4 regions of the Streptomyces sp. NPDC004629 genome follow, and region 2 is predicted to be linked to each of the others. Evidence: riboswitches for the same ligand, from Rfam matches in the RefSeq annotation. Region 2 holds a riboswitch; each other region holds the start of a gene.
The links. A riboswitch is a leader RNA that binds a small molecule or an ion and turns the genes downstream of it on or off. The one in region 2 is predicted to bind S-adenosylmethionine.

Region 1 (7,811 bases), on a different contig from region 2:
GCTGCGCTGGGCGAGGATGGCCCGCTCGCTCAGTTCCTTCAGCCGTTTGCCGCTGCGTCTGACCCCGATCGGTTCACCGCCGACGCTGACGTGTCCGATCTCGGGCCGCTCCAGGTGGTTGATCACCCGCAGCAGCGTGGACTTGCCGGACCCGGACGGGCCGATGACGACGGTGACCTCGCCGGGGCGCACGGTCAGGTCGATGCCGTCGAGGACGCGGTGGGCGCCGTACCACTTGTGCACGTTGTGCACCTCCAGGGCGACGGGGGCCTGTTCGGCGGGCGTGACGGCGGTCATACGGCGGCCTCCCGGCGCAGTCGGGTGCGCAGCGCGGCGAGGCCGGAGCGGGCGCGCTGCCAGGGCGTCGGCGGCAGGGTGCGGGTGGCGCCCCGGGCGAAGTACCGCTCGACGTAGAACTGGGCGACGGACACGACGCTGGTGAGAATCAGGTACCAGACGGTCGCGACCAGCAGCAGCGGCACGATGTCACCGGGGTAGGTGCTGCCCATGGTCTGCACCGAGCCGAACAGGTCGAGCAGCGACACGTAGAACACCAGGGACGTGCTCTTGATCAGGCCGATGAGCTGGTTGACGTAGTTCGGGGTGATGGACCTGAGGGCCTGCGGGAACACGATCCGGATGAACTGGTAGCGCTTCGGCAGGCCGAGCGCGGCGGCGGCCTCGTGCTGACCCTGGTCTACGGAGAGGATGCCGCCGCGGACCACCTCCGAGGCGTACGCCGCCTCGTTGAGGCCGAGCCCGACCACGGCGACCACCATGTCGGTGGCCACTCTCGACTCGTCGAAGGTGACGAAGGCGGGACCGAAGGGGACGCCGAGGCTCACCGTCCGGTACAGGGCCGAGAAGTTGTAGAGGAAGATCAGTACGACGATGAGCGGCACGGACCGGAACAGCCAGGTGTACGTCCAGCTGACGGCGCGCAGTACGGGGCTTCCGGAGAGCCGGCCGAGGGCCAGCAGGATGCCGCCGAGCAGGCCCAGCACGGCGCTGAGCGCGGTCACTTCGAGGGTGATGAGCAGGCCGTCGAGGATGGTGGGGCGCAGGAACCAGTAGCGGAAACGGTCCCACTGGTAGAAGGGATTCGTGGCCAGTCCGTGCGCGATCTGTGCCACGACCACCAGCACGACGGCCGTGACGATCCATCGGCCAGGACGGCGCAGCGGCACAACTCGCTGGGCAGTCAGGGATTTTGACGGTGTGTCTGCTGGCGGCGGCGCGGTGAGGGACACGGCGCCGCCCGGGGGTTCGGTCATGGCGGGCTCCGGCGGGGTCGGGGCACCCCGGGGCCGCGGCGCGACCCGTGTGGCTGCGACGGCGCTACGCCGACGGCGTTGAGCCGGCGGCGCCATGGCGCGGCGCACGGGAGGGGCACGGGGACCGGGGAGGGGCGGGCAGCGGCACACCGCTCGGTCGGTGTGCGTCGGGAACGCGGGGGCCGGAAGTGGCGTCAGCCCCGGCGACGGGCAGAGCCCGAAGCGGTACACAGTGCGCTGTTCACGCGGAGCAGGTCGACCGCCCGGTCGGCGACGAGCAGACCCGCGTACGGATGTACGCAGCTTCGGGTGCGGCCGGCGGCCGTCCCGTCGGCTGCGTACATGTCCGTCACTCGCGTCACTCGCATTTCCGGCCCCTGCGGGGCCCTCGCGCTTACCGAAGCGTCATCCGGTCCGGTCGTCACCTGGGGCACCCCACCGCGGCGCGAGGGTTGCCGGCCAGCGAGCCAGGGCTTGTCGCTGACACTCATGACCGTTCAGAGCGGTAAGTAAGGCAGTTGGGCGGACGTATGTCAACGCCCGTCCGCTGAATGGACCGGCCCCTGTGCCGCTCAACCGCGCCGGGAACCGGGGGCGCCGGCCGCGTGCCGCGCCCAGTCCAGGATCTGCACGGCCGAGCCGGCCGCCTCCAGGCCCGCGCAGCGGGCGTGATGACGGTGGGCGATGCCGTCCAGGTCGAGGTGCGCACCGAAGGCGGGCCGGGCAGCCAGGCGCCGGGCGTGCTCCCACAGCGCCGGATGACCGGCCACGCGGTGCACTGCGGCGGCGTCGAGGTGGTGGCGGTGCACGGTGTCGAGTTGCACCAGGGCGACCCACAACTCGACGTCGGCGGCGGTGAGTTCGTCGCCCACGAGGAACTCCCGCCCGGCGAGCCGCCGTTCCAGTCCGGCCAGGGTGCCGAGCAGGACGTCGAGCGCCGCGGCCCGCTCGGCCGCGTCCGCGCCGGCCCGGCCCGCCCGCTGCGCGGCCTCCTCGATGCCCTGCGCGCACAGCCGCTCGATCTCCTCGATCCCCGCCTCGGTGCCGCACGGGTAGAGCCGGTCGCGCCCGTCGCCGAAGCAGCGGTCGAGGTCGCGCAGGATGTCGGGGGCGTGGGTGCTGACGATCCGCCCCGACCAGTCGTCGCTGAGCACCGGCGCGAGCGCGGGTCCGGGGTAGCGGTGCGCGCTCGCCTCGTACAGCGGGCGCAGCGCCGAGTGGCCGCCGCCGGGACAGTCGGGGACGGCGTCGAGGAAGGTGACCGGACAGATGTCGTCGAGGGCGAGGAAGCTGTGGCCCACGGCTATCCGCAGGCCGTCGGGACAGGCGGTCGTGAGATGGAGCCGGTAGCGGCGCGGCACGGCGTAGTGGCCGCTGCGCGCGTCCCGGCCGATCCTGCCCCGGAAGCGGGCGGGACGCTGGGCGGACGGGACGGCGGCGAGCGGCGTGCTGGACGTGGACATGCGTCTCCCCGGGTGCGAGCGCGCGCGGGTGTGCGCGGCTGAAGCGTCGGCGGTCGGTGCGTGCGAGGGGCCCCGGTCGGCCGGGAGCGCGGGACGGTCAGCCCCGAAGGCTGATCGCGCTGCAGACCCGCAGCAGGTCGATGTGCCGGCGGGAGGTCAGCAGGGGCAGCGACGGCGCACGGCGGCCACGGCCGGTGCTCGTCCCACGGCGCCCCATCTTTTCCCTACCTTTTCACTAGGATTCCCTCCTGGAGTGTCGTTCCGCGCCCACAGGCACGTCAAGAGGGCGTCCACCCCTGGGACACCGCCCCGCCGTGCGGCACCTGAAGAGGGCGTGACACGCCCGTTTGCCGGTCGTGTTCCGCACCGGCCCGACGGCGCCGAACACCGAGGAGTGCGCGGGGTACGCCGCCGAGGCGGTCCTGGCCGTCCCGGCACGGCGCGCCGCGACGCCGGGCGTGGTCGTCGCGCCGGTTCACCCGAACGGTCCGGTCACGCTGGTCGGTCGGACCGCTCGGTGGTGGCGTGGAGGGACGTACCGCGTTGCGAGGAGGCAACCCCGATGAACCGTCCGTACCGTCCCGCGCGTGTCCTCGCCTCGGCCCTGGCCGCCGGGTCACTGCTGGCCGCGGGCGCCTGCTCGGACGCCGACGGGGCCTCCGACACGGTGTCCGCCTCCCCCGCCGCCGAGCGGCCCCCGGATGCCGCGGCCGATCCCGGTCGCTCCCCGAGCCCGTCCGCCACCCCCGCGCTCACCAGGGCGGGCGCGAAGGCCGCGCTGATCACCGCGGCCGACCTTGAGGACGACTGGACGCAGGTGAACGACGCCGCCTCCTGGCGGGACAAGCTGCTGCTGGGCAAGGTCGACGTCGCCGCGTTCCTCAGGGGCAAGGCCGGCGCGGCCGACTGCCAGCGGCTCCTCGACGGCCTGTACTCCGACAGCCTGCTGGGCCGTGCGCCCGGCGCCTCGGCGCTCACCGGGTTCACCGATCCGCGGGCCCGACTGCTGTACCAGGTCGGCGACTACGGCGAGGCTTCGGTGAAGAAGTCCCTGGACTGGCTCCGGAGCCTGCCGCAGAAGTGCGGCCAGTTCACCGCGACCGGCTCGGACGGCGGCAAGCGGACCGTCCAGGTGGTGTCGGCCCCACTGCCCACCGCCGGCGACGACCGGGCGGGTGTCACGGTGACGGTGAAGGGCACCGCCGACGGGCAGCCGACCACGCTCACCACGGACGTCGCCGCGCTCCGGGTGGTCGCCTCCGGGGCCACCGTCGTCAACGGCGGTCTCTCGGGCGCCGATCGCACAAGCACCGAGGCGGCCGTACGGGCGGGTGCGCAGCGGCTGAGGGACGTCCTCGCCGGAAAGACCCCGGCGCCGCACCCCAGCGAGTTCGACTGACGGCGCCGTACGCGCAGGTGCCTCGCGGCGCCCGCCGGCCGGGACCGGCTCGCCGAACGCTCGTGATCAATACGCCTGGCGCCCCTCGGAGCGCAGCCGCTCCCGCCATTCCTCCACGGTTCCGCTGACCGGCTGCGTCGTGGCGATGAAGTTCTCCAGCACCGCCAGAAAACGGTGCGGATCGGCGCGGAACGGAAAGTGCCCCGAGCCCTCGAAGATCTCCAGACGGCTGCCGGGCATCGCCGCGTGCGCCACGGCGGCGTGCCCGGCGGGCACCACCTGGTCGCGCGAGCCCCAGACCAGCAGGGTCGGCATGCCGGCGGTGAGGTAGCAGCGGTCGAGCATGGACACCACCTGACCACGCCAGTCCACCACCGCGCGCAGCGTGCGGATGAACGCATCGCGGGAGGCCGAGTCGGGCAGCGCGTCCACCACCCGCAACAGATCCGGCGCGTCCACGCCGAGCCCGGTGTCGAGCAGTCGCAGCAGCCGGACCACGACGGCGGTCTGCGCCCGTACCGTCGGAAGCCGCAACAGGGCCAGGCCAAGATGGGCCCCGGGCAGCGAGGCCAGGCGCAACGCCGGGGTGACACCGCGGCCCACCCCGCCGGTGCTCACCAGCGCCAGCCGCTCGGTCCGGCCCGGGAACTGGTACGCGAACTGCATGGCCACACCGCCGCCGAGGGAGTGCCCGACCAGCGTCACCCTGTCGATGTCCAGCACTCCCAGCAGGTCCCGCATGCCGTTGGCGTACGCGGGGACCGAGTAGTCGCCGCGTGGCTTGTCGGAGGAACCGTGGCCCAGCAGGTCCGGGGCGATGACCGTGTGGTGCCGGGCCAGCTCGGGAATCAGCTCGGCCCAGGTGTCGGACGAGTCACCGATGCCATGGATCAGCAGTACGGCCGGGCCGCTGCCCGCCATGCGGAAGGCCCAGCGGTGGCCGTGCACGAACCGGTACTGCCGTGGGACGGGCTCCTGGATCCCACGCAACCGCGTGGACCCGCCACGCTGCGGGGGGATGCTTGCCACAGTGGCTCCTTTCCAGGGCGAAGCCCCTCGGCGCCGGTTAACGTGCTCGTAACTCATACGCGCTGCTGGAATCTAAATCAATAAATCGACTTACCGAAGTCGGCTACGTCACAGTGCGACGCCCCTCGCACGTGAGACACGCCATGTCGCCAGGTCAGCGGACAGCAGCGCCCAGCGGGCTTCGGGATGTGAGACGACCAGCCCCGGCTCAGTGATGTTCTGCCGGCGGCTTCGCGGCGACGGCAGGCGGTCAGCTCACACGTGCTGCCATGTACGCCACGGGCGCGTGATGCGCTCCCGGAAGGTGTGGTGCGACGGGTTCGTGGCGCAGTGCTTCACAACCCAAGAGTGCCCGTCCGCGAAGCCCTCGGATACATCCGAGGACTCCCCGCACACCGCGCACTCCATCGCGTACGCCGTCGGCTCGGCGTCGGGCTCCCGGTCGGGCTGCAGGGTCCACGTCCCCTGCCGGATCACTGCTCGCGTGCTCATCCTCGTTCCTTCCCGTGCAGTTCGGCCCACACCTGCTTGCCCCACGGCAGCGGATCCGTTCCCCATCTCACGGCCAGTTCCTCGACAAGCGCGAGGCCGCGGCCACTCTCGTCTGCGGTGTCGGGGTTCTTGCGCACCGGAAGCGCCTTCGAGAAGTCCAAGACGCCGATGCGCACCCGCGCCGCGCCAGGGCGGTCGGGCGTGCCCGCGTTGCAGGTTGCGGCAGGTGGGTCTGCTTCCTCAGATCGGCCGAGCCCCGGGGCCGGTCGCACGGCCGCCGGGGCACTGTCCGCTCATGTAAGCGACATGCCGAGGACGCTGACAGGGGTGCAACGTCCCACTTTCGCCACGCTATTCGCTGATACCCAGGAACTCCGCCAACGGCCGGAGCCCTGGCGGGTGGTTGGGAAGCGCCCAGAGGTCACGCACAATGGCCACGGCCAACGTGTGGTGCTGCATCCACGTCGGCGCCACCCGGCGCAGTGACTCCAAGGTCTTCACCGCTCCAGCGGCATCCCCGATATCCGTGTGGGCTCGGGCCACATCCAAGAGAAGCCAGGTCCGCCAGGACGGCGGCGTGTCCTTGCTCAGCCGCATCCCCTTGGCCAGTGCCAAGGCGTCGTGCGGGTGCCCATATTGAACTGCGAGCCGGACACGCTCGATACGAACCGACGACGGACTGAATACGCTGACCATACGATTGTCGCCACCGGCGGGCAGCTTCGTGACCTGGGCGGCTTCCCTCTCCGCCGTCTCCATCATCGCCGCCGCGCGCTCGTAGTCGCCGCTCCGCGCGGCTGACGTGGCGGCGCTCATGGTCAGCGCGCCCCACACCTTCAGTCCGTCGGCCGTGTCGGTGCGGCCCCCGTTCGCCATGTCCTCGGCGGCGCGTAGAGCGATGCTCAATGCGTCCTCCAAGCGCCCTTGCCGTTGGTAGGTCCACGCCATGGAGTTGACGAGCATCGGTAGAAGCAGCGGATCCGAGGAGAGTTCCGCAGCGTCTATCGCGCGCTCCAGACTGATAAGAGCGAGATCCGTCTTCCCCATTCGCACGGCGACGTGTCCAGCGAGCTGAAGCGCCTTACCCAGGGCGGCGAAACCGGCCCTGCGATCGTCGTCATTGGCCGAGGTCATAGCGGTGCGAGCATCCGAGATCATCTCTGGCAACGCTTTCATCACCGTGTCGAATTCGGCGGCGTGGTACTGCGTCCAACCGTCCGCGATCTGCTCGCGCAGTCGGTCCAACGAGAAGTCGAGCCTTGGCGGCCCCGGCTCCGGTCCCCAGAGCGCGGGCATGATGGCGCGGCGCACCGCTACGAAGCGTGGTCCGTCGTTCTCACCAGTGGAGGAGACGGCAGGCGGGTCGCCCAGAAGCGTGGTCAGCTCCACACCGAGACCGTTCGCCAGCGCGTGAAGCGTGGGGAGGCGCGCCGAGTGTTTCCGCCCCTGTTCGAGCTGACGGATCACATCGACGGATACATCGGAGCGCTCGGCCAACTCTTCCTGCATCAGGGAGGCCAGTCGACGCAGTCGGCGCAGGGTCCGTCCCAGATCTTCGTTTGCCACGCTGCCACGGTACGCCGCCATGCCCGGGAAGGAGCACCGCCGATGGCGACGCCCGTAGCGGCGTCTACGTCTGGGCGTGTGTGTACAGCCCCCGCAGGAGATCGCCCAGCTTCCCCTGGACCAAGCCTATTCCGACAGCCGTGCAGGCGTGTGCCCCGCGCGTGCCGCTCGGGGTCGCGGGCACCGTGTGGTCTGCAACTGGTCCCCAAGGCAGGGGCACTGACGAGGGGCATCAGCCCACGGGCAGAGACTCCTGGCCCCAAGGCAGGCCAATCAAGGGGCATCGTGCCGACGGATCCGCTCGGCCGTGTGCCTGAGGTTCCTGATGGCCTCGCCGTCTGCACAGGGGCGAGTGACCCTTTCCTTCAAACCGCGGGTCCGCGTTCGTGGTGTAGATCTGGGCCACGGCCAAGGGCCCCAGCGGCACACCACTGCCGCTGCGCCACCTGTCAGCACTGGGCTGCCGGAAGGGCGCGAGGTCCAGCCGGTCGCGCGTGAGCACTCCCTCCCACACGGCCAAGGGCAGCTTGATCCCTTGGCGGATCGCCGCGGGTGTCTGGGTGAGCGGCCACGTAGCCAAACGGCCGC
Region 2 (7,811 bases):
CGATCATCATCCCCCGGCCGCCTTCGGCCTGGGCCTCGCCAGGACGTCCGACGTTGATGGCGGGGTGGGGGTCGCTGTCCCTGACCTCCACGCGCAGATGGTGCGGATACCGCCGAACCCTGAGGTCCACGTCACTGTCGGCATGGACAAGCGCATTCGTCACGACTTCCGACAGCAGGAGCTGCGCCTCGTCGTCGAGCGCCTTGAGCGACCACGCGGACAACCACGCCCGCAGAAACAGGCGGGCGCGCTGCACTCCCCGCAGATCACGTCGGGCGATCTCCAGACGCTGTACATAATGACGTGCCTGCGCAGAGGGTTCCTCGTAACGCAGAAGCAGCAGCGCCGCATCGTCCGCGGCGCGCGGAAAGACGGTCGTGCGTTTCACCACCTCGTCGCCGATGGCCTCCAACTGGCCGTGGGAGACGGCGTAGGCGCTGTCGATGACCGCACGGCCCATCTCATGCCCGGGGCCGGCGCGAAGGAAGCCGTCGGTGTAGAAGGCGACAAGTGCTCCCGGCTCCAGATGAACGCCGACATCGGTGTACTCGTATTCGGCGTCGACTCCGAGCGGCGGGCCCACATCCGGTTGGGGATCGAGATAGTCACCGGACGCCTGTCTGATCAAGGGGAACGGGTGACCCGCCGTCGCCACGCGCATGCATCCCGTTTCCGGGTCCAGCAAGGCACAGCAGCAGGTGGCGAAGAGGTCCGTCTTCAGTTCCCCCAGCAGACGATTGGTACGCCGCAGCAGTGGCCCGGGGCCGACCCCGTCGGTGGCATAGGCCCGGACGGCGCTACGGAGCTGTCCCATCACCACCGTCGCGGCCGTGCTGTGACCTTGTACGTCTCCGATGACAGCCGTGACACCGCCGGCCGGGACAGGGATCAGGTCATACCAGTCGCCGCCCAGCTCAAGGCCACCACTGGCGGGCACATAACGGCTGGTGGAGACGAGTCCGGGGATACTCGGCAGCATTCTCGGCAGGAGTGCCTGCTGCAACTGCCGTGCCAGCGCGTGCGAGGCTTCCTCGGCGCGGATCCGCTCAAACGCCTGGCCGAGAAGAGGTACCAGGGCATGGAGAGCGGCCCGCTCGGCAGCAAAGTGACGGCCGTCGGCCGTGAAACTGATGGAACACGTACCGAGCACGCGCGTACCCGCCATGAGGGGACTGACTATCCACACGTATTCCGCGGCGCCGTCGTCCGCCGCCGCCGATTCGACTCGGTCTCTCGTCTCCGGATGCGCCGTGTCGAAGAAGAGCTGTCTCTTCTCGGTCATCGCGCGTTCCTCGGGCATGCCGCTACAGGACGAGGAGGCTTCCAGCCGCCGCAGGAACCCCTCGGAACAACCGGAGGCGCCGACCACCCGCAGCCGCCCGTTCTCCAGCGAAGTGACGGCGGTCGCCCGGGCCTTCAGTCCGGCGACGACTCGTTGGTCGACCTCGTGGACGACATCCTCAAGGCTGCGCGCCCTGGGCAGCCTCCGGGCCAGTTGCTGAATGTGATACAGGAAGGGAGCTATCTCCGCGTCCCGGACAGTGTCGTCCCCGACGGCCGCAGACACCGCACACATCGCAGTCACCAGCGGAATCTCACCGGCTTGCATCGAGACGCCCGCTGCCGCCAGCGGAATCAGCTCGCGGGCCACCTCCCGGCCCACAGCGGTAAGAAGGTCCAGTTCATCCGAACGGATATGACGGAAAATTCCAGGCCAGAAGGCGGCGATGGCACCGAACCGCTTACCCGCCGATTCCAATGGCGCCGATGCAATGGTGAGAGGGTAGGGACCGAAGACGGCGAATTCCGGATACTTGCCGAGCGTGTCAATGGAGTGCGCAACCTTGGGCCTACCGGTTTTATAGGCGGCGACGGACGGGAAAACCTCGTCGTCCATGGGCAGCCGCTCCATCAGTCCGACGCCAAGCGGTTCAACGGCGGCGACCACCGCGCCCAGGACGGGCTCACCCCGCACGGGAAGGAACACGGCCACCGAGGAAGCGTGCAGATCGCGCAGCGTACGGCACGCGGCGTCCACGAGCACGTCGTCACGGCTCCTGGTGTCAGCGTTCATACCGTTCAGCTCCCGGCGCTGTGGAACCACCTCCAATAGAGCACATGATAAATGTTTAGGAGCTAATCGGCTCTTCAGCCGTGGATTGCGGCTGTCCGCATTCACTTTTTTCGATCACCTAATACTCCAGCCGTACGACCACGACCATCGACGGCATGGCGGTCACCGGTGCCGGCCCGGTGTGAGCGGCCCCGTACACATGATTGACAAGAACCTGAAACACATGGACCGGAATGCGGGTCCGGCCGCCGACCGTTCTGACTGGCATGACGGTAGGAGTAGCACTCAACGCGTCCGATGCGGACAACCAGGTCGACACCACCGTGGAGCTGGCGCGCGAGGCCGCGGCGGCCGGTCTGCGGTCGGCCTGGTTCGGGCAGACCTTCGGCGCGGATTCACCCCAGCTCGCGGCGATCGCCGGGCGCGAGGTGCCCGGACTGCACGTGGGGACCTCCGCGATCCCCGTCTTCGGCCGGCACCCGCTGCTCGTCTCCAGCCAGGCCCAGACCGCCCAGGCCGCGACACACGGCCGCTACCACCTCGGGCTGGCCCTGGGCACCAAGCTGCTGACGGAGACCGGCTTCGGACTGCCCTTCACCCGGCCCATCGCCCGCCTGCGTGAATTCCTCACCGCCCTGCGGCAGTTGACGGACACCGGTACGGCCGACTTCCACGGTGAACTGCTCACCGCGGCCCCGCCGATCCCCGCGCGTGTACCGGGCGCCGAGAACGGCGTTCCCCTGCTGGTCGCCGCGATGGGCCCGCAGGCGCTGCGCGTCAGCGGTGAGCTGGCGGACGGGATCCTCCCCTTTCTGGCCGGACCGCGCGCCCTGGCCGAACACATCGTGCCCGCCCTGACCGCCGCGGCCGAGGCCGCCGGCCGTCCCGCACCCCGGATCGTGGCCCTGGTGCCCGGCGTGGTCACGGACGACGTGGAGGCGGTACGGACGAAGGCCACCGAGCAGATGGCGTTCTACGAACAGTTCCCGTCCTACGCACGGGTCATCGAACTCTCCGGCGGCCGGCGAGCCGCCGACGTGGCCGTGATCGGCGACGAGAAGACGGTCGCCGCCGAGGTACGGCGGTACCGGGACGCCGGGGCCACCGAGGTCGTCTTCTCCGGCACCGAGATCGCCGGAGAGGCAGACCGGCACCGCACCTGGGCACTCCTCGGCGAACTGGCCGGCTGAGTGCGCAACGGCGGGCCGCCCGCCGGACATCTGCCCGCACATCATGGCGAGGCCGGGCCTCGCGGAACGAAGGAGCACCCATGACCACCGACGTCACCCCGACGGATCTCCAGGCCTTCACCGAGGAATGGCTGGACTGGTACCGCGCCCAGGAGGCCCGGCTCGCCGATCCGCACGGTTTTCTGGCGATCACCGGCCTGCACTGGCTCGACGACCGGCCGCAGCGCTTCCCCGACGCCCCCGGTGTCTGGCGCACCGGCCACGACGGGGTCGTCGTCTCCTTGGACGACGGAGAGGAACTGCTCGTCCAGGGAACACCGGTGCAGGGCGAGCACCGCTTCGGCGTGCTTCCCGAGCGCGGCGGTGTCGACGCGGTCTGGAAGGACGCCGTGATCGAGGTCGCCAGGCGCGGCGGACACGACATCGTGCGTCCCCGGCACCCGGACGCGCCGCTGCGGGCCGCCTTCACCGGGACACCCGCCTACGCGCCCCATCCGCGCTGGGTCGTGACGGGCCGTTACCTCCCCTTCGACAAGCCGCGGCCGACCACCGTGGGCGCCGCTGTGGAGGGTCTTGAGCATGTGTACGACGCCCCGGGCAGGATCGAATTCGAGCTGGACGGGCGCCGGTTGTCCCTGACCGCCTTCCCCGGTCGCGGTGCGGGCCGGCTCATGGTGCTGTTCACCGACGCGACCTCCGGGGTCACCACCTATGCCGCCAACCGGGTCCTGGCCGTGGACCCGCCCGCCGCCGACGGCAGGGTCGTACTGGACTTCAACCGCGCCGCCAACCTGCCGTGCGCCTACACGGACCTGGCCACCTGCCCGCTGCCACCGGCCGAGAACCGGCTTCCGGTGGCGATCGAGACCGGCCAGAAGATCCCGCACGAGCGCGGCGGCTCCTGACTTCGATGCGCACCGCACCCGGTTGTGGCCGTCATCCGGGATTGCCGTACGACAACACCGCTCCGTACGATCACGTCCGGCATTGAGTGTCAGCGTCAAGCCCTGGCTCGCTGACCGGCAACCCTCCCACGCGGTGGGGTGCTCCAGGTGAAAGCCCGCAGGACCACCCACCGTCCTGCAAGCGCGTGGCCCCGGGACCGGTGGTGAACTACCGCATGAGCGAGGCCGCCGCGGCCGAAGTCGTGGCCGCGGTGCACGCCTCGGGCGGGTAGGCGACGGCGGTACGGGCGGAGGCGTATCGGTGCGGGTCGCGCCGGGCAGCATGCTGTTGACCGTGATGCCGCGCGGTCCGAGTTCCTTCGCCGCCGTGCGTACGAGCTGGTCACCCGCCGCCTTGCTCGCGGCATACAGGCCGGTGGCGGGGCGGGCTGACGGCGACCGTCCCGGCGGAACAGCTCGCGGCCACCCGCGCCCAGACGCCACTCGGGCGGCTGGGCGAGCCGGGCGACATCGCCGCGGCGGTCTCCTTCCTCGTGTCGGACGACGGCGCCTGGATCACCGGTCAGACCCTGTGCGTCCTGCTACTGGTAGGTGACGGTGATCGGGCCGTGCACGGTGTGCCGGGGCAGGGTGATCGTGAACGTCCCGGTGGAGCTGTCCAAGCGGTAGTCACGGGGGGTCAGCCGGACACCGGTGGCGGTGACCTCGGTGGGTGCGTGGGTCATCCCCAGCAGGGACAGTGTCCACGTGCGGTTCTTGACCTGGCCGTGGAAGGAGCCCCGCGCCGCGCCGATCGACACCGTGTGGCGCGAGCCGTGGCGCTCGTACCGGACGGTCGTCGTGGCGCTGTGTCCCTGCCGCGCGGCGCTCCCGTCGTCCTCGTACAGGCGGTACGTCCCCGGCGCGCCGGTGGCGACGGTCAGGGTGACGTCGGTCAGCGGGTTGCGGTCGTCGTCGGTGACGTCATGGGTGCGGGTCGGCAGGATGCCGCCGGCCTTGACGAACACCGGCATGGTGTCCAGGCCGGTGGTGATGTCCTGGGTGGTGCCGCCCTGGTAGGTCTTGCCGGTGAAGTAGTCGGTCCACCGGCCGGGCGGGAACCATACCTTGGTGGTCGCCGTCGTCCCCGGTGTCGTCACCGGGGCGACCAGGACGTCCGGGCCGTAGAAGTACTCGCTGCCGGCGGTCGCGTACGCCTGCGCCTCGTCCGGGTACTCCAGGTAGGCGGGACGGACGATCGGCACACCGGTCCGGTTCGCCTCCTCGGCCAGCGAGTACGTGTACGGGACCAGGTTCTCGCGGAGGTTGAGGAATGTGTTTGCCGACTGCCGCGCCTCGGTGCCGTACTGCCAGGGCAGCCGGTCGCTGTGGTTGCTGTGCAGCCGGTCGATCGGCTGGAAGGTGCCGAACTGCACCCAGCGCGCGTAGAGGTCGTCGGGCAGCTTGTGCGTGGTGCGGGTCTGCCCATTGACGGTGTACTTCTCCGAACCGGTCAGCCCCGTCGTGTCGTTGTGCCCGCCGATGTCGTGCGTGACGGCCGCCATTCCCGTCGCCGCGGACTCACCCGGGGTGTAGCCGACCTCCAGCTTCAGCGTGCCCCAGGTGGAGGAGGTGTCGCCGGTGAAGTGCACGGTGGTGCGCTTGTCCGCCCACGGTCCGGTCGGCACCGCCTGCTGGCCGCTGTACCCGCCGGCCTGGAGCGAGCCGTAGGCGCGTGACAGGACGAAGCCGCGGCCGAGGGTTTCGCCGGTGAGGTCGGCGTACTGCTGGTTGATCCACGCGTCCGGCGTCACGCCCGGCAGCGACGACTGCGAGGCGTCGCAGCACCAGTCGAGCCACCAGAAGTCGTTGCCCTGCTCATCCATGGTCCGGTGCAGATCCAGGTACGCCTTGAGCTGGTCGGGGTCGCCGAAGTCGAAGACGTAGCAGTTGTTGCCGGCCGAGGCGGACCCGCCGCAACCGCCCTTCTTCAGCTTGCCCTTGGCCGTGGCCTGCGCCTGGGCGAACTGGGGGTCGGACGCGACGATGCTCGGGTGCACGTTGAGAGTGTTGTGCAGCCCCTGCGCGGCCGACCAGTCGAAGAACCCCTTCGGGTCGGGGAACCTGCCCTTGTCCATCTCCCAGCCGCTCCAGTCGTTCACGGCCTTGTAGTCCGTGTCGGTCACCAGCACGTCCAGCGGGACGTGTTCGGAGCGGAACGCCGGGAGAATCGTGTTCCTGTAGTCCGCGGCGGTGCGGTCGATGTACTCCGAGTACCAGACGCCGTACGCCCACTGCGGCAGCAGTTGCGGCGGCCCGGTCAGGGTGGCCAGGTACCCGGACCACCGGGGAACAGGGCGGGTCAGGGGGTGGGCAGGGCGGCGGCAAGTCGGGCGGACCGCACCTGCGCGGTCTGGCCCTGCACAAGGACGAACAGCGTCGGCGTGGCGCAGAGTGGGCGGCAGGGTCAACACTGTGCGCTGGACACGCGAACGAGGTCGACGCAGCGCTCCCTGGTGAGCAGCACCTGCACCATGGCCGGTCCGCCGGCTCTGCCCTGTCTCCCTTCGGCCTCAACTCCCATACGGTTCAGTGCCGTTCACCGGTGTGCCGACGCCCCGGGTCCGGGCACGCCGCCTCGCCGCGCCCTTTAAAAGGACACCCCTCGCTGGCATGAAACCCACTCGACGCCGCACCCACACGGCACGGCGCGGTGGACAGGCGCTGCGACGGCGCGGCCCGTGCGAGTCGCCGCGAGGGCGACCCGCGGGTCAGCCACAGCGCCACGGCGACGGCGGACACGACGGCCGTCACGGCGCCGACGGCCAGCCCCCAACGCACCCCGGCGTGCTGGGAGATCCAGCCGATGACGGGGCCGCCGACCGGGCTGCCGCCCATGGAGATCACCGTGTAGACCGACATCACCCTGCCGCGCATGGCGTCGCTGACCTCCGACTGGACGAAGGCGCTGACGGCCGTGTTGAGCGTCATCAGCGTGAAGCCGGTGGGCAGCAGCAGGGCGAGGAAGGCGGGATACGTGGGCATGAGCGCCGCCAGTGCCTCGAACCCGCCGAACAGCAGCGCGCCGACGACGACGGTCCGCACCCGGGGTGTGACCCCGCGCGTCGCGACCACCGTTCCGGCGACCGTGCCGACGGCCAGCGCCGTGTTCATGAAGCCGAGCCCCAGGGAGCCGACATCGAAGACCCGCCCGGCGAACAGGGTCAGTGTGGTCGGGAAGTTCACCGCGAAGGTCGCGGCCAGGCCGAAGACGGTGAACACACCGACGAGTTCGGGCCGGGCCGCCACATAGCGCAGCCCCTCGGCCCCGGCCCCCGTCCACGGGGGCCGGGACGGGCCCGGCGTCTCCCGCGCACGTGGCCGGATCGCCAGCAGCCCCGCGAGGACGACGGTGAAGGACACGGCGTTGAGCGCGAACACCCACCCCGTGCCGATCGCCCCGATGAGCACACCGGCGATCGCCGGGCCGATCAGGCGCGCGGCGTTCAGGGACAGGATGTTCAGGCCTGCCGCCTTCGGGATCAGCGCCCGGCCGACCAGTTCGCTGACGAAGGACAGGCGTGCGGGGTTCTCCACCGTGAACACGCAGCCCAGCGCGAAGGACAGGACGTACAGCAGCCACAGCGGAGCATGCCCGGAGAG
Region 3 (7,811 bases), on a different contig from region 2:
GCCGCCCGCGAACCCGGTGACCGTCACCTCGTGCCCGAGGGCCGCCAGCACCCGGGCCACGTTCACACCCTTGCCGCCCGGCCGTTCGGCGACCGCGGACACCCGGTGCGAGGCGTGCGGCCGCAGCGACCGCACGCGGTAGGTGAGATCGAGAGCGGTGTTCAGTGTGACCGTGAGGATCACCCGGGCCGACCTCCCTCGCTGTTGAGCTGTGCCGTGAGTTCTGGTCCCGATCATGCCAAACAGTTGGCGAGGGGCCCAGACCACGTGCGGTCACCGGCTCTCGTCGGCGGCCCGGCCGGGGGACGTATCAGGGCAGTCTGGGATCGACCACCCAGGCGCCCCGTCGCATCACGCCCTTGACGTCGAAGTCCGCGTCGAGGAGTACCAGGTCGGCGTCCTTGCCGGGTTCCAGGGAGCCCACCCGGTCGGCCAGGCCGAGCAGCCGCGCCGGGTTGGCGGACAGGGCCGCCACCACGTCCGGCACCGGCAGCCGGTCGACCGTCACCGCCCGCTTGAAGGCGTGGTCCAGGGTCAGGGTCGAGCCCGCGATCGAGCCGCCCCGCACGAGCCGGGCCACGCCGTCGCTGACCTCGACCTCCAACGGGCCGAGCATGTAGCAGCCGTCGCCGATACCGGCCGCGTCCATCGCATCGGTGATGAACGCGACCCGCCCGGCGCCCGCGTGCCGGAACGCCAGTTCCAGCGCGGCCGGGTGGAGATGGGTGCCGTCGTTGATCAGCTCGACCGTGACCCGTTCGTCCGCCAGCAGGGCGGCGACCGGGCCGGGGGAGCGGTGGCCGAGCGGCGGCATCGCGTTGAACAGGTGGGTGGCGACCGTGGCGCCCGCGTCGATCGCCTGCACCGTCTGCTCGTACGTCGCGTCGGTGTGCCCGACGGCGGCGATGACGCCGTGCTCCGCCAGGAGCCGTACCGAGTCGATGCCGCCCGGCAGTTCGGCGGCGAGGGTGACCATCCGGGTCCAGCCGCGTCCCGCGTCGATCAGCCGGCGCACCTCCTCCGGGTCCGGGTCGCGCAGCAGCTCCTCGGAGTGCGCGCCCTTGCGGCACGGCGAGATGAAGGGGCCCTCGAAGTGGACCCCGGCGAGATCGCCCTGTTCGGCCAGCTCGGACAGCAGCCCGGCCTGCTTGACCAGGAAGTCCATGTCGTCGGTGACGGTGGAGGCGAGCAGCGTGGTGGTGCCGTGCTGCCGGTGGGTGCGGACGGCCGTCAGGATCTCGTCGGCCGTGCCCGAGAACGAGGCGCCCCCGCCGCCGTGGTTGTGCAGGTCGACGAAGCCGGGCACCAGCCAGTGGCCCCGTACGTCGATCACCTCGGCGTCCGCGGGGGCGGCGGCCGTGATCCTCGTGCCCTCGACGATCAGGCGTCCGTCGGTCACGATCCCGGTGGGCAGCACCACCCGGGCGCCGGCAAGAACCGTACTGGGGGCCATCAGGCGGTTACCTCCGAAGGGTCAGTGGTTTCGAGGAGATCCCGGGCGAGGAGCCCCGCGCCCAGGCAGCCGGCGGTGTCCCCGAGGGCGGCGGGGACGATCGACGGGAGTTTCTGGAAGGTGACGCGGCGCCGGACGGCGTCCCGCAGCGGCCGGAACAGGGTCTCCCCCGCCTCGGCGAGCCCGCCGCCGATGATCAGCGTGCGCGGGTCGAGCAGGGTGAGCGCGGTGACCAGCCCGTCGGCCAGCGCGTCCACCGCCTCCTGCCAGACCCGGACGGCGTTCGGATCACCGGACGCGACGGCCTGCGCGCAGTCCGCGGCGTCCGCGTCGGGCCTTCCCGAGGCGGCCGCCCAGGCCGCGCTCACCGCCGACGCGGAGGCGTACCGCTCAAGGCAGCCGCGCTGCCCGCACGGACACGCGGTCCCGCCGGGCCGTACGACGATGTGGCCGATCTCGCCCGCGAAGCCGTGCGCGCCCGCCTCCACCCGGCCGTCGAGGCCGATGGCGCCCGCGATGCCGGTGCCCAGGGGCACGAACAGGAAGCGGTCCGCGCCCCGGCCCGCGCCGATCCGGCCCTCGGCCAGCCCGCCGGTGCGCACGTCGTGGCCGAGCGCCACCGGGATGCCGAGCCGGTCGGCGAGCAGGGCGCGCAGCGGCACGTCGCGCCAGCCCAGGTTGGCCGCGTAGGCGGCGATACCGCGTTCCTCGTCGACGATGCCCGGCACCGCGATGCCGGCCGCGACGGCGGGTTCGCCGCACCGCTCGGTGCCGTATGCGCGCAGTTCGGCGGCGAAGCCGAGGATGCCCTCGACCACCGCCTCGGGCCCGCGTTCGCGCCCGGTCGCGCGGCGGTCCTGGTGCAGCAGTTCGCCGCCGTCCCCGACCAGGGCGGCCTTCATCCCGGTGCCGCCCACGTCGAGGGCGATGACATGTCTCACGGGGAACAGTGTGGACCGCGGACCCGTAAGAGGTCTAGTCCACTTACGCCACGGCCCCGGGAACGAGCCGCTGTCGGTGCCCGGCGCTACCGTTCACCCATGGAACCGGACGACCGCCACGAGCTGGGCCGCCGCGAACAGGCCATCCTCACGCTGGAGCGCCGGGGCTTTCCCGGCCCCGGCGCCAAGGAGCGCGCGATACGCGAGGAGCTGGGCCTGGCCCCGGTCCGCTACTACCAGCTCCTGAACGCCCTGCTGGACGACGAGCGCGCACTGGCCCACGACCCGGTGACGGTCAACCGCCTGCGCAGGACCCGCGAGACCCGCCGCACCGGGCGCTGACCCGCGCTGCCAGGCGTGCGGGGTGGACCGCGTGGATAGGGTCGGGTCATGGGCACCCATATGACGGACTCGACCGAGCCCCAGGACGCGCTTCCGACGCCCGTGACACAGGCCGGGCGGGACGGGCTCGCCGCGCTGATCGCACGGCCCCGCACCGCGGTGATCGGCCTCGACTTCGACGGCACGCTCGCACCGATCGTCGCCGACCCCGAGCAGGCACGCGCACACCCGGACGCCGTACCCGCGCTCGCCGCCCTCGCCCCGAAGGTGGCCTCGATCGCGGTGGTCACCGGACGCCCGGCCGGCGTGGCGGTCCGCTACGGCGGCTTCGCGGGCGTACCCGGCCTGGAGCACCTGGTCGTCCTCGGCCACTACGGCGCCGAACGCTGGGACGCGGTCAGCGGCACCGTCAGCGCCCCGGCCCCGCACCCCGGCGTCGCCGCCGTCCGCGCCGAACTGCCCGGCTTCCTCGACCGGATCGGTGCCTGGCGGGGCACCTGGATCGAGGAGAAGGGGCGGGCCGTGGCCGTGCACACCCGCCGCGCCGAGGATCCGCAGGCCGCGTTCGAGGCGCTGCGCGGTCCCCTCGCCGAGCTGGCCACCCGGCACGGCCTGATCGTCGAGCCCGGCCGCCTGGTCCTCGAACTGCGCCCGCCCGGCATGGACAAGGGCGTCGCCCTGCTGGAGTACGTCCGGGAGATCGGCGCCGAGTCCGTCGTGTACGGCGGCGACGACCTCGGTGACCTCCCCGCCTTCGCGGCCGTCGACAAGCTCCGCTCCGACGGCGTGCCCGGACTGCTGGTGTGCAGCGGCAGCAGCGAGGTGACCGAACTCGCCGCGCGCGCCGACCTGGTCGTGGACGGCCCGGCCGGGGTGGTGCGGCTGCTGCGGGCGCTCGCCGATCAGCTGGAACGGCCGGCCTGAAGGGCGTGCAGCTGGTCCAGGAACCACTGGGCCGGCGGCAGCGCCGTGGCCGCGGCGGCCAGCCGCTTGGTCCGCTCCGCCCGCTCGTCGTCCGGCAGGGTGAGCGCCCGGTGCAGGGCGTTCGCCGTGCCACCGATGTCGTACGGGTTGACGGTGATCGCGTCCTCGCCCAGTTCCTCGTACGCCCCGGCCTCCCGGGACAGCACCAGCGCGCAGCCCTGGTCGGAGACGACCGGCACCTCCTTGGCGACCAGGTTCATGCCGTCCCTGATGGGGTTCACCAGGGCCACGTCGGCCAGCCGGTAGGCGGCCAGTGAGCGGGCGAAGTCGTCCTCGACGTGCAGCAGCACCGGCGTCCAACCCGGCGTCCCGTACCGCGCGTTGATCTCCTCCGCGACGCGCCGCACCTCGGCGGTGTACTCCCGGTACACGGCCAGGTCCTGGCGGGAGGGGTAGGCGAAGGCGACGTGCACGACCCGCTCGCGCCACTCGGGGCGGTCCGCCAGCAGCTGCCGGTACGCCAGCAGCCCGCGCACGATGTTCTTGGACAGCTCGGTGCGGTCCACCCGCACGATCGCCTTGCGGTCCGCGCCGATCTCCGTGCGCAGCGCCGTCATCCGTTCGGCCACGTCCGGCTCGTGCGCACGCGCGCGCAGGAAGTCCGCGTCGGCGCCCAGACCGTGCACGCCGATGCGGGTGCCGGCCGGGATGCCGGGCCCGAGGACCAGGTGGCAGCAGTCGGTGAAGGCGTCCGCCCAGCGCCGGGTGAGGAACGCCGCGCGGTCCGCGCCCAGGATGCCGCCGAGCAGTTCGGCCGCGATGTCGTCGGGCAGCAGCCGGAAGTAGTCCGGCGGCGCCCACGGGGTGTGCGAGAAGTGGCCGATGCGCAGGTCGGGGCGGAGCTGCCGGAGCATCCGGGGGGCCAGCGCCAGGTGGTAGTCCTGTACGACGACCGCCGCGCCCTCGGCCGCCTCCTCGGCCAGCGCCTCGGCGAACGCCCGGTTGTAGGTCCGGTACGACGCCCACTGGCGGCGGAACTCCGCGTCGAAGACCGGCTCCAGCGGGGTCTGGTAGAGCATGTGGTGCACGAACCACAGCACCGAGTTGGCGATGCCGTTGTAGGCGTCGGCGTACACGTCGGCCGGGATGTCCAGCATCCGTACGCCGGGCTCGCCGACCCCGCGGCGCACCGCCTGGCGGTCGCTGTCGGACAGCGCCGAGCACACCCACAGCGCGTCCGCGTCGGGGCCGATCGCCGAGAGCCCGGAGACCAGCCCGCCGCCGCCCCGCCGGGCGACCAGCGAGCCGTCCTCCTGGACGGAGTAGGAGACCGGGCCGCGGTTGGACGCGACCAGTACCTGGGCAGCACCGTGCGTGGAAGCCATACGCCTCAACCTAGCCCGACCCACAAACCCTCAAACGTACGACCCACTCCCCACACCCCGCCCCCCACAACCCACGCCCACCTCCCACCGCGTTTCGGTTCGCGCCGCGTTTTGGCTCGTGCCTTGCCTCGGACCGTGCCGTGCTTCGGCTCGCGCCGCGTTTCGGCTCGTGCCTTGCCTCGGCCCACGCTTGCCCCGGCCTGTGTCCGGTTTCAGGCCGTGCCTTGCCTCGGCTCACGCCTGTCCCGGCTCGCGTTGTGTTTCAGCCCGCGCCCTGTCCCGACTTGCGCCCCGGTTCGGCCCGCGTGCCTTGCGCCGGCCCGCGCCGTATTTCGGGCCGTGTCCTGTTTTTGGGGGCTGTGTGTTGTGGGGTCAGGCCACTTGGCGGGTGGCGTATTCCGTGATCTGCAGCATGGGCGGCCGTTCCTCCGTGTCCACCGGGTAGGTGCGCGGCTCGAAGCCGTCCGTGCCCCGCTCGAACTGGGTGAGGGAGGGCCGCACGAGGTGCCCGCGGGCCAGCCGCAGCTGCGCGGTGCGGTAGATCGCGGCGGCCATCCGGCCCAGCGCCTGCCCGTCCTGGTGCCGGTGCTTGCGCACACCGACGTCGACCTGGGCGAGGGCGTCAAGGCCCACCAGGTGCAGGGCGTCGACCAGCATGCCCAGTTCGACGCCGTATCCGACGGGGAACGGCAGCCGCTCCAGCAGTGAACGGCGGGCCGCGTACTCGCCGCCGAGCGGCTGCACGAAACCGGCCAGCTGCGGCCAGTGCAGGTTGAGCAGCGGTCGGGCCATCAGCTCGGTGACCCGGCCGCCCTGGCCGGCCGCGCCGGCCAGCGGGCGGTCGTACATGGCCTTGACCAGGTCGACGTCCGGTTCGGTGAGCAGCGGCCCGACGATCCCGGTGACGAAGTCGGAGGAGAACTCCCGCAGGTCCGCGTCGACGAAGCAGACGATGTCCCCGCCGGTGACGAGCAGCGAGCGCCACAGGACCTCGCCCTTGCCGGGCGCGGTGGGCAGCCGCGGCAGGATGGCGTCGCGGTGCACCACCCGGGCGCCCGCCGCGGCGGCCACCTCGGAGGTGCGGTCGGTGGACCCCGAGTCGACGACGACGATCTCGTCGACCAGCGGCGCCTGCCGCATGAGGTCGTGCCGGATGACGGCGACGATGTCGCCGACCGTCTCCTCCTCGTTGAGCGCGGGCAGCACGACGGAGACCGACTGGCCCGTACGCTGCTTCGCGGCGAGGATCTTGTGCAGCGGCCGGTCGGTCACGGACCAGGAGCGGGTGGCCAGCCAGCGCTCGACTTCTTCCAGCACAGTCAGCTGCTCCTCACTGTCGTGATCACACCTGGTGCCTGTGTGATCCATCTCGCGGTTCGGACGACTATCTCAACTGTCCAGGCCGTCGGTTACAGTCTTGAACAACGCGGATGACCATCGCATGTCGGGGGTCTTCGGCGTTCACAACCGCATACAGCTCATCCAGAGGGGCAGAGGGATACGGCCCGATGAAGCCCCGGCAACCCTCCAGCCGGTACTCGTACTGATCGCTGCGCAAGCCGATCGTTTCCGCGAGGCTCCCGGCTAGGGAAGGTGCCAAATCCGTCTCACGGCGAGATGCGTCGTGAGGAAGATGAGGAGAAAGGGCCTCGCCTCACATGGCTGTGCAGACCGTTGCAAGCACCACGAACCAGTCGGTGGACCTCGGTACCGCCGCGGCCCTCAGCTGCCGCGAGTGCGGTCACCGGGTGCCGCTCGGCCCGGTGTTCGCCTGCGAGGAGTGTTTCGGCCCGCTGGAGATCGCGTACGACTTCTCGGTGTACGACACCGAGGAGCTGCGCCGGACGATCGAGGCGGGTCCCGCGAACATCTGGCGCTATGCGCCGCTGCTGCCCGTCCCCGCGGACGTGGCCGAAAAGCCCAACCTGAACCCGGGCTGGACCAAGCTGGTCCAGGCCGACAACCTGGCCCGCGAACTCGGCGTCACCGGCGGCCTGTATGTGAAGGACGACTCCGGCAACCCGACGCACTCCTTCAAGGACCGGGTGGTCGCCCAGGCGCTGGAGGCGGCGCGCGCCTTCGGCTTCACGACCCTGTCCTGCTCCTCGACCGGCAACCTCGCCGGGGCCGTCGGCGCCGCGGCGGCCCGGGCCGGCCTGCGCTCCTGTGTGTTCATCCCGTACGACCTGGAGCAGGGCAAGATCGTCATGGCCGCGATCTACGGCGGTGACCTCGTCGGCATCGAGGGCAACTACGACGACGTGAACCGCTTCTGCTCCGAGCTGATCGGCGACCCGGCGGGCGAGGGCTGGGGCTTCGTCAACGTCAACCTGCGCCCGTACTACGCGGAGGGCTCCAAGACCCTGGCGTACGAGATCTGCGAGCAGCTCGGCTGGCGGCTGCCCGACCAGCTCGTCGTGCCGATCGCCTCCGGCTCCCAGCTCACCAAGATCGACAAGGGGCTGCGGGAGCTGATCGCGCTGGGTCTGGTCGAGGACCGGCCGTACAAGATCTTCGGCGCGCAGGCCGAGGGCTGCTCGCCGGTGTCCACCGCGTTCAAGGCCGGTCACGACGTGGTCCGCCCGCAGAAGCCGAACACGATCGCCAAGTCCCTGGCGATCGGCAACCCGGCCGACGGGCCGTACGTACTGGACATCGCGCGCCGTACGGGCGGTGCGGTGGAGGACGTGACGGACGAGCAGGTCGTCGACGCGATCAAGCTGCTGGCGCGCACCGAGGGCATCTTCGCGGAGACGGCCGGCGGTG
Region 4 (7,213 bases), on a different contig from region 2:
GCCAGCCACGCGTCCTGGGGCCGTCCCATCAGCAACAGCACCGGCGGGCAGTGGAACACCTCGTCCTTGATCTGCCGGCAGACCCCCATGCCACCCATCGGCACGGCCTCACCGTCCAGCACGCAGACGTCGATCCCGCCGCGGTCCAACTCACGCAGGACGGCGGCCGGGGTCGCGCACTCCACGAACTCGACCAGGGGCACATCGGGGGCCGGCCGCCGGCCGGTGGCCATCCGTACCTGCTCGCGGGTGGTGGAGTCGTCGCTGTAGACCAGCACCGTGGCGGTCGGCTGCATTGTTCCTCCGAGACGTCGGCGTCGTGCGGGCAAGGCCGTTGGGCCGGATGCTACTCCCATGAACACCATGTCAACACCGGTATGACAGGGGCGGACACTCCGAACGGCACCCCCGGGAGTGAGGGCGGGATAAGCGACCGACATAATGTCGGGCGTGGCGACAGCAACGACAGTAGAAACCGGGCACGCGCACCCGTCGGTCAACCGGCCGAACCTCACCAGCGTCGGAACCATCATCTGGCTGAGTTCCGAGCTGATGTTCTTCGCGGCCCTCTTCGCGATGTACTTCACCCTGCGATCGGTGACGGGACCGACCCACTGGAAGTCGATGGCGCACGCGCTCAACGTGCCCTTCTCGGCGACGAACACCACGATCCTGGTGCTTTCCTCGCTCACCTGCCAGCTCGGCGTGTTCGCCGCCGAGCGCGGTGACGTGAAGAAGCTCCGCGGCTGGTTCATCGTCACCTTCATCATGGGCGCGATCTTCATCGGCGGTCAGATCTACGAGTACACGGAGCTGGTGAAGAAGGACGGCATCTCGCTGTCCTCCGACCCGTACGGTTCCGTGTTCTACCTGACCACCGGCTTCCACGGCCTGCACGTGACGGGCGGGCTCATCGCCTTCCTGCTGGTCCTCGGCCGCACCTATGCGGCGAAGAGGTTCACGCACGAGCAGGCGACCGCCGCCATCGTCGTGTCCTACTACTGGCACTTCGTCGATGTCGTCTGGATCGGCCTCTTCGCCACGATCTACTTGATCAAGTAAATCGGCGCGCCGGACGACGGCCACCGATCCACCACAGAAGCATCGACGCAGAAGATCCTGACACCGGGGTAATCCGTGAAAAAGCTCTCCGCACGACGACGCCATCCGCTGGCGGCGGTCGTCGTCCTACTCTTCGCGCTGGCGGCCACCGGGGGGCTGTACGCCGCGTTCGCGCCCGCGAGCAAGGCGCAGGCCGACACGACCGCCCAGTCCCTGACCATCGAGGAGGGCAAGAAGCTCTACTCGGTCGGCTGCGCCAGCTGCCACGGCACCGGTGGCCAGGGCTCCTCCGACGGGCCGAGCCTCGTGGGTGTGGGCGCCGCGGCCGTGGACTTCCAGGTGGGCACCGGCCGGATGCCGGCCGCGACCTCCCAGGGCGCCCAGGTCCCGAGCAAGAAGAACATCTACACGCAGGCCCAGATCGACCAGCTCGCGGCCTACATCGCCTCGCTGGGCGCCGGTCCTGAGGTGCCGACGAAGGCGCAGTACGGCCCGGAGGGCGCGGACATCGCCAAGGGCGGTGATCTGTTCCGCACCAACTGCGCGCAGTGCCACAACTTCACCGGCAAGGGCGGTGCGCTGACCAAGGGCAAGTTCGCGCCGAACCTCGAAGGCGTCGACCCGAAGCACATCTACGAGGCCATGCAGACCGGCCCGCAGAACATGCCCTCCTTCCCCGACACCACGCTGTCGGAGAAGAACAAGAAGGACATCATCGCGTACCTGGACGCGGTCAACAGCAGTGACACCGAGAACCCCGGTGGCCTGTCTCTGGGCGGTCTCGGACCGGTCAGCGAGGGTCTGTTCGCGTGGATCTTCGGACTGGGCGCACTGGTCGCGGTCGCCGTCTGGGTCGCCGCTCGGACCGCAAAGGCCAAGAGGTCATGAGTAGCCAAGACATTCCAGAAGAGAACCTGCCCGCCGAGCAGGCCGGCGCGCTGAGCGTCGCGGACGAGAAGGATCCGTTCGCCGACCCGGGGCTGCCGCCGCACGAGCACCGTATCCAGGACATCGACGAGCGGGCCGCCAAGCGGTCCGAGCGGGTCGTCGCCCTGCTGTTCACGGTGTCGATGCTGGCCACCGTCGGCTTCATCGCCGCGTACGTGGCGATCCCGCACGACAAGTCGATCTTCGTCTTCCCGATCGGTCACATCAGCGCGCTCAACTTCGCGCTCGGCATGACGCTCGGCGCGGCGCTGTTCTGCATCGGCGCGGGCGCGGTCCACTGGGCCCGCACCCTGATGTCCGACGCGGAGATCGCCGACGAGCGGCACGCGATCGAGGCGTCCCCCGAGGTCCGTGCCAAGGTGCACGAGGACTTCAAGCAGGGCGCCAAGGAGTCCGCGCTCGGCCGCCGCAAGCTGATCCGCAACACGATGTTCGGCGCGCTCACCCTGGTGCCGCTCTCCGGCGTCGTGCTGCTGCGCGACCTCGGCCCGCTGCCCGAGAGCAAGCTGCGCCACACGATGTGGAAGAACGGCACGCTGCTCGTCAACATGAACACCAACGAGCCGCTGCGTCCCTCGGACGTCGCCGTCGGCTCGCTGACCTTCGCCAAGCCCGAGGGCCTGGAGGAGCACGACGAGAACTTCCAGAACGAGATCGCCAAGGCGGCCCTGATGATCGTCCGGATCCAGCCGGACAACATCAAGGACAAGCGCGAGCTTGAGTGGTCGCACGAGGGCATCGTGGCCTACTCGAAGATCTGCACCCACGTCGGCTGCCCGATCTCGCTGTACGAGCAGCAGACGCACCACGTGCTCTGCCCGTGCCACCAGTCCACCTTCGACCTCTCCGACGGTGCCCGAGTGATCTTCGGCCCCGCCGGTCACGCCCTGCCGCAGCTGCGCATCGGCGTGAGCGACGAGGGCTACCTCCAGGCGCTCGGCGACTTCGCGGAGCCCGTCGGTCCTGCTTTCTGGGAGCGCGGATGAGCACTGCATCGAACCAAGAGTCCCGCTCTCGCGGGAAGGCACCGGCCGGCGAGCGCGTCGCCGACTGGGCCGACGGCCGGCTCGGGATCTACTCCCTGGCCAAGGCCAACATGCGCAAGATCTTCCCCGACCACTGGTCGTTCATGTTGGGCGAGGTCTGCCTGTACAGCTTCATCATCATCATCCTCACGGGTGTGTATCTGACGCTGTTCTTCCACCCGTCGATGAACGAGGTGGAGTACCACGGCTCGTACGTCCCGCTGCAGGGCCAGCTGATGTCCGAGGCGTTCAGCTCGACCCTGCACATCTCCTTCGACGTGCGCGGTGGTCTGCTGGTCCGGCAGATCCACCACTGGGCGGCGCTGATCTTCCTCGCCGGCATGTTCGTGCACATGATGCGCGTGTTCTTCACCGGTGCGTTCCGCAAGCCGCGTGAGATCAACTGGCTGTTCGGCTTCCTGCTGTTCGTCCTCGGCATGTTCACCGGTTTCACCGGTTACTCGCTCCCGGACGACCTGCTCTCCGGCACCGGTGTCCGCTTCATGGAGGGCGCGATCCTGTCCGTGCCGATCGTCGGCACGTACCTGTCGTTCTTCCTCTTCGGCGGCGAGTTCCCCGGCCACGACTTCGTGGCCCGGTTCTACTCGGTCCACATCCTGCTGCTGCCGGGCATCATGCTCGGCCTGGTGGTGGGCCACCTGATCCTGGTCTTCTACCACAAGCACACGCAGTTCGCGGGCCCCGGGAAGACCGAGAAGAACGTCGTCGGCATGCCGCTGCTGCCGGTCTACATGGCCAAGGCCGGAGGCTTCTTCTTCCTGGTCTTCGGTGTCATCGCGGCCATCGCGGCCGTCGCGCAGATCAACCCGATCTGGGCCATCGGCCCCTACCGTGCGGACCAGGTGTCCACCGGCGCCCAGCCCGACTGGTACATGGGCTTCGCCGAGGGTCTGATCCGCTTCATGCCGGGCTGGGAGATCAACCTCTGGGGTCACACGCTCGTCCTGGGCGTCTTCATCCCGCTGGTCGTCTTCCCGCTGGTCCTGGCGGCGATCGCGGTCTACCCGTTCATCGAGTCCTGGATCACCGGCGACAAGCGCGAGCACCACATCCTGGACCGCCCGCGCAACGCCCCGACCCGGACCGCGTTCGGTGTCGCCTGGATCACCGTCTACATGATCACGCTGGTCGGCGGTGGCAACGACCTGTGGGCCACGCATCTGCACCTGTCGATCAACGCCGTCACCTGGTTCGTCCGGATCTTCTTCTTCGTCGGACCGGTCATCGCGTTCATCGCCACCAAGCGGATCTGCCTCGGCCTGCAGCGCCGCGACCGCGACAAGGTGCTGCACGGCCGCGAGACCGGCATCATCAAGCGCCTGCCGCACGGTGAGTTCATCGAGGTCCACGAGCCGCTCACCCAGGAGCAGCTGCACACCCTCACGGCCCACCACCAGTACGAGCCGGCCGAGGTCGGTCCGACGGTCGACGAGAACGGTGTCGAGCGGAAGGTGAAGGGGGCCGAGAAGCTGCGCGCCAAGCTCAGCGACGCCTACTACGGCGAGGACGCCCAGATCCCGAAGCCCACCGTCGAGGAGTACAAGGAGATCACGAGCGGCCACGGCCACCACTGATCGCTGCGCACGCCACGCCACGCGCGAGGGGCCCCGTCCGGTGTTCGGACGGGGCCCCTCGGGTATCCGCCGGATGGATAGGGTGGAGCCGATCCGTACCTGACGACGACCGACGACCGGAGCGGCTGATGAGCGCTGTGACCCCCGCTGGAGGCGACACCGCGGCGGGCCGTTCCTGGCCCGACCTGCTGAGCACGCTGCTCGGCGGCCAGGACCTGAGCGCCGGTGACACGGCCTGGGCCATGGACCGCATCATGTCCGGCGAGGCCGCGGACGCCCAGGTCGCCGGCTTTCTGGTGGCGCTGCGGGCCAAGGGGGAGACGGTCGAGGAGATCACCGGCCTGGTCGAGGCGATGTACCAGCACGCCAAGCCGCTGCACATCCCCGGTCCGGCCGTCGACATCGTCGGCACGGGCGGCGACCGGGCCAAGACGGTCAACATCTCCACGATGTCCGCCATCGTGCTCGCGGGGACCGGCGCGAAGGTCGTCAAGCACGGCAACCGGGCCTCCTCCTCGGCGAGCGGATCCTCCGACGTGCTCGAACAGCTCGGCATCAACCTGGATCTGACGCCGGAACGGGTGGCGCGGGTGGTCGAGGAGGCCGGGATCACCTTCTGTTTCGCGGCCACCTTCCACCCCTCGATGCGGTTCGTCGGCGCCGTCCGGCGGGACCTCGGGATTCCGACCTCGTTCAACCTCCTCGGCCCGCTGACCAATCCGGCCCGGGTCACCGCCTCCGCGATCGGCTGCTTCGACACCCGGATGGCGGGGCTCATCGCCGGGGTGCTGGCCGAACGCGGCTCGTCCGCGCTGGTCTTCCGCGGGGACGACGGCCTGGACGAGCTGACGACCACCGCCACCTCCCGGGTCTGGGTGGTGCGCGACGGCAAGGTCACCGAGGATGTCTTCGACCCGCGCGAGGTCGGCCTCGACCTGGTCCCCGTGGCGGCGCTGCGCGGCGCCGACCCCGCCTACAACGCCGGGGTGGCCCGGCGGCTGCTGGACGGCGAGACGGGCCCGGTGCGGGACGCCGTGCTGCTGAACTCGGCGGCGGCCCTGGTCGCCCTGGAACCGGGGAGCGGGCCGCTGGCCGAGCAGATCCGGGCCAGCATGGCGAAGGCCGCCGAGGCGATCGACTCCGGCGCGGCCCGCCGGACGCTCGCACGCTGGGCCGCCGCCAGCCACGCGTGAAGCCCCGTACGGCGATGTGACGCAGGGCGTGGTCCAGGATCCGGACCGCGCCTTGCGCATCGATGATCGTGTGGCAGGATGTCCATCAGGTCATGAGCGACAGTCATTCGGCCCCGGCCGACTGTCCGGCAACCCTCCGTCCGTGGCGGGGTGCCCCGGGTGAAGACCAGGCCGTAGGCAGCGAGGTCTGCGGCAAGCGCGGACCCCTCGCACTCTGCTGAGTGACAAGCCCAGGGGTCCTGGTCGTCGAGGGAGCCTCTCGTGAGCAAGCGAATGCGATAGGGCCGCAGAGCCCCGCCTCCGCATACCCCTTTTTCCTCCCCACGTCGAGCCCTGCCCGATGCCGCAGGTGTCTCCTCGCGTGGTGAATTCCGCCTGCTTTCACGGGAGTTGTGCCATGTCCGTCTCCACCGCTGCCTCCGCCCAGTCCGTCCGCGCCCCGCTGCCCGTCCTCGGCCGTGATGTCACCGTGCCGCTCGTCACCGGCGGCGAGGTCACCTACGCCGCCCTCGACTACGCGGCCAGCGCCCCCGCCCTCCAGCGTGTCTGGGACGACGTGGCCGCCTACGCCCCCTACTACGGCAGCGTGCACCGCGGCGCCGGCTACCTCTCGCAGCTGTCCACCGACCTGTTCGAGAACGCCCGCGCGACCATCGCCGAGTTCCTGGACTGCCGCCCCGACGACCAGCTGATCTTCACCCGCTCCACCACCGACTCGCTCAACCTGCTGGCGGCCGTGCTCCCGGCCGACTGTCAGGTCTTCGTCTTCGAGACCGAGCACCACGCCTCACTGCTGCCCTGGAAGGACGCCCAGGTCAGCTACCTCGACGCACCGCGCACCCCGGCGCAGGCGGTCGCGACCCTCGACGCGGCGCTGGCCGGCCGCGACGGGCACGGCCCGGCCCTGGTCTGCGTCACCGGCGCCTCCAACGTCACCGGTGAGCTGTGGCCGGTGCGCGAGCTGGCCGCCGCCGCGCATGCGCACGGCGCCCGGATCGTCCTCGACGCCGCCCAGCTCGCCCCGCACCACCCGGTGTCGGTACGGGATCTCGACGTCGACTGGGTCGCCTTCTCCGGACACAAGCTGTACGCGCCGTTCGGGACCGGCGTGCTCGCCGGACGCGCCGACTGGCTGCGCGCCGCCGAGCCGTACCTCGCGGGCGGTGGGGCGAGCCGTACGGTCACCCGGCGGGCGGACGGGAGCGTGGCCGTGGAGTGGCACGAGACGGCTGCCCGCCATGAGGCCGGCTCGCCGAACGTGATCGGCGCCTACGCCGTCGCCTCCGCCTGCAAGGCCCTCACGGAGGCCGGCTTCGACACCCTGGTCGCCCGCGAGCGGCACCTGATCGAGAAGGTCCGTGCGGGCCTGGCCGAGGTCCCCGAGGTCCGG

Region 1: another riboswitch for S-adenosylmethionine. It lies ahead of ACFYTE_RS03620 (amino acid ABC transporter permease); the one in region 2 lies ahead of ACFYTE_RS15500 (SDR family oxidoreductase).
Region 3: another riboswitch for S-adenosylmethionine. It lies ahead of thrC (threonine synthase); the one in region 2 lies ahead of ACFYTE_RS15500 (SDR family oxidoreductase).
Region 4: another riboswitch for S-adenosylmethionine. It lies ahead of ACFYTE_RS26655 (aminotransferase class V-fold PLP-dependent enzyme); the one in region 2 lies ahead of ACFYTE_RS15500 (SDR family oxidoreductase).

Annotation. Positions count from the first base shown of each region.
Region 1 is NZ_JBIALO010000002.1:140,355-148,165, reverse strand. Features, by position in the region: gene ACFYTE_RS03625 (amino acid ABC transporter ATP-binding protein) at 1-297, opposite strand, end outside; gene ACFYTE_RS03620 (amino acid ABC transporter permease) at 294-1,274, opposite strand; SAM riboswitch class IV at 1,660-1,769, opposite strand; gene ACFYTE_RS03615 (glutathione S-transferase C-terminal domain-containing protein) at 1,847-2,737, opposite strand; gene ACFYTE_RS03610 (putative leader peptide) at 2,835-2,954, opposite strand; gene ACFYTE_RS03605 (hypothetical protein) at 3,300-4,136, shown strand; gene ACFYTE_RS03600 (alpha/beta fold hydrolase) at 4,203-5,165, opposite strand; gene ACFYTE_RS03595 (hypothetical protein) at 5,421-5,657, opposite strand; gene ACFYTE_RS03590 (ATP-binding protein) at 5,654-5,818, opposite strand; gene ACFYTE_RS03585 (helix-turn-helix domain-containing protein) at 6,009-7,223, opposite strand.
Region 2 is NZ_JBIALO010000009.1:62,570-70,380, forward strand. Features, by position in the region: gene ACFYTE_RS15480 (SpoIIE family protein phosphatase) at 1-2,074, opposite strand, end outside; gene ACFYTE_RS15485 (LLM class F420-dependent oxidoreductase) at 2,341-3,264, shown strand; gene ACFYTE_RS15490 (DUF1684 domain-containing protein) at 3,345-4,169, shown strand; SAM riboswitch class IV at 4,248-4,359, shown strand; partial or broken gene ACFYTE_RS15495 (SDR family NAD(P)-dependent oxidoreductase) at 4,476-4,652, opposite strand; partial or broken gene ACFYTE_RS15500 (SDR family oxidoreductase) at 4,598-4,735, shown strand; partial or broken gene ACFYTE_RS15505 (TIM-barrel domain-containing protein) at 4,751-6,496, opposite strand; gene ACFYTE_RS15510 (MFS transporter) at 6,738-7,811, opposite strand, start outside.
Region 3 is NZ_JBIALO010000014.1:138,820-146,630, forward strand. Features, by position in the region: gene ACFYTE_RS22705 (1-phosphofructokinase family hexose kinase) at 1-183, opposite strand, end outside; gene nagA (N-acetylglucosamine-6-phosphate deacetylase) at 311-1,453, opposite strand; gene ACFYTE_RS22715 (ROK family protein) at 1,453-2,394, opposite strand; gene ACFYTE_RS22720 (DUF3263 domain-containing protein) at 2,494-2,736, shown strand; gene otsB (trehalose-phosphatase) at 2,785-3,660, shown strand; gene ACFYTE_RS22730 (trehalose-6-phosphate synthase) at 3,639-5,045, opposite strand; gene ACFYTE_RS22735 (glucosyl-3-phosphoglycerate synthase) at 5,418-6,362, opposite strand; SAM riboswitch class I at 6,521-6,685, shown strand; gene thrC (threonine synthase) at 6,704-7,811, shown strand, end outside.
Region 4 is NZ_JBIALO010000018.1:173,416-180,628, forward strand. Features, by position in the region: gene ACFYTE_RS26625 (hypothetical protein) at 1-296, opposite strand, end outside; gene ACFYTE_RS26630 (heme-copper oxidase subunit III) at 442-1,062, shown strand; gene ACFYTE_RS26635 (c-type cytochrome) at 1,138-1,950, shown strand; gene ACFYTE_RS26640 (Rieske 2Fe-2S domain-containing protein) at 1,947-2,996, shown strand; gene ACFYTE_RS26645 (cytochrome bc complex cytochrome b subunit) at 2,993-4,630, shown strand; gene trpD (anthranilate phosphoribosyltransferase) at 4,759-5,823, shown strand; SAM riboswitch class IV at 5,912-6,028, shown strand; gene ACFYTE_RS26655 (aminotransferase class V-fold PLP-dependent enzyme) at 6,221-7,213, shown strand, end outside.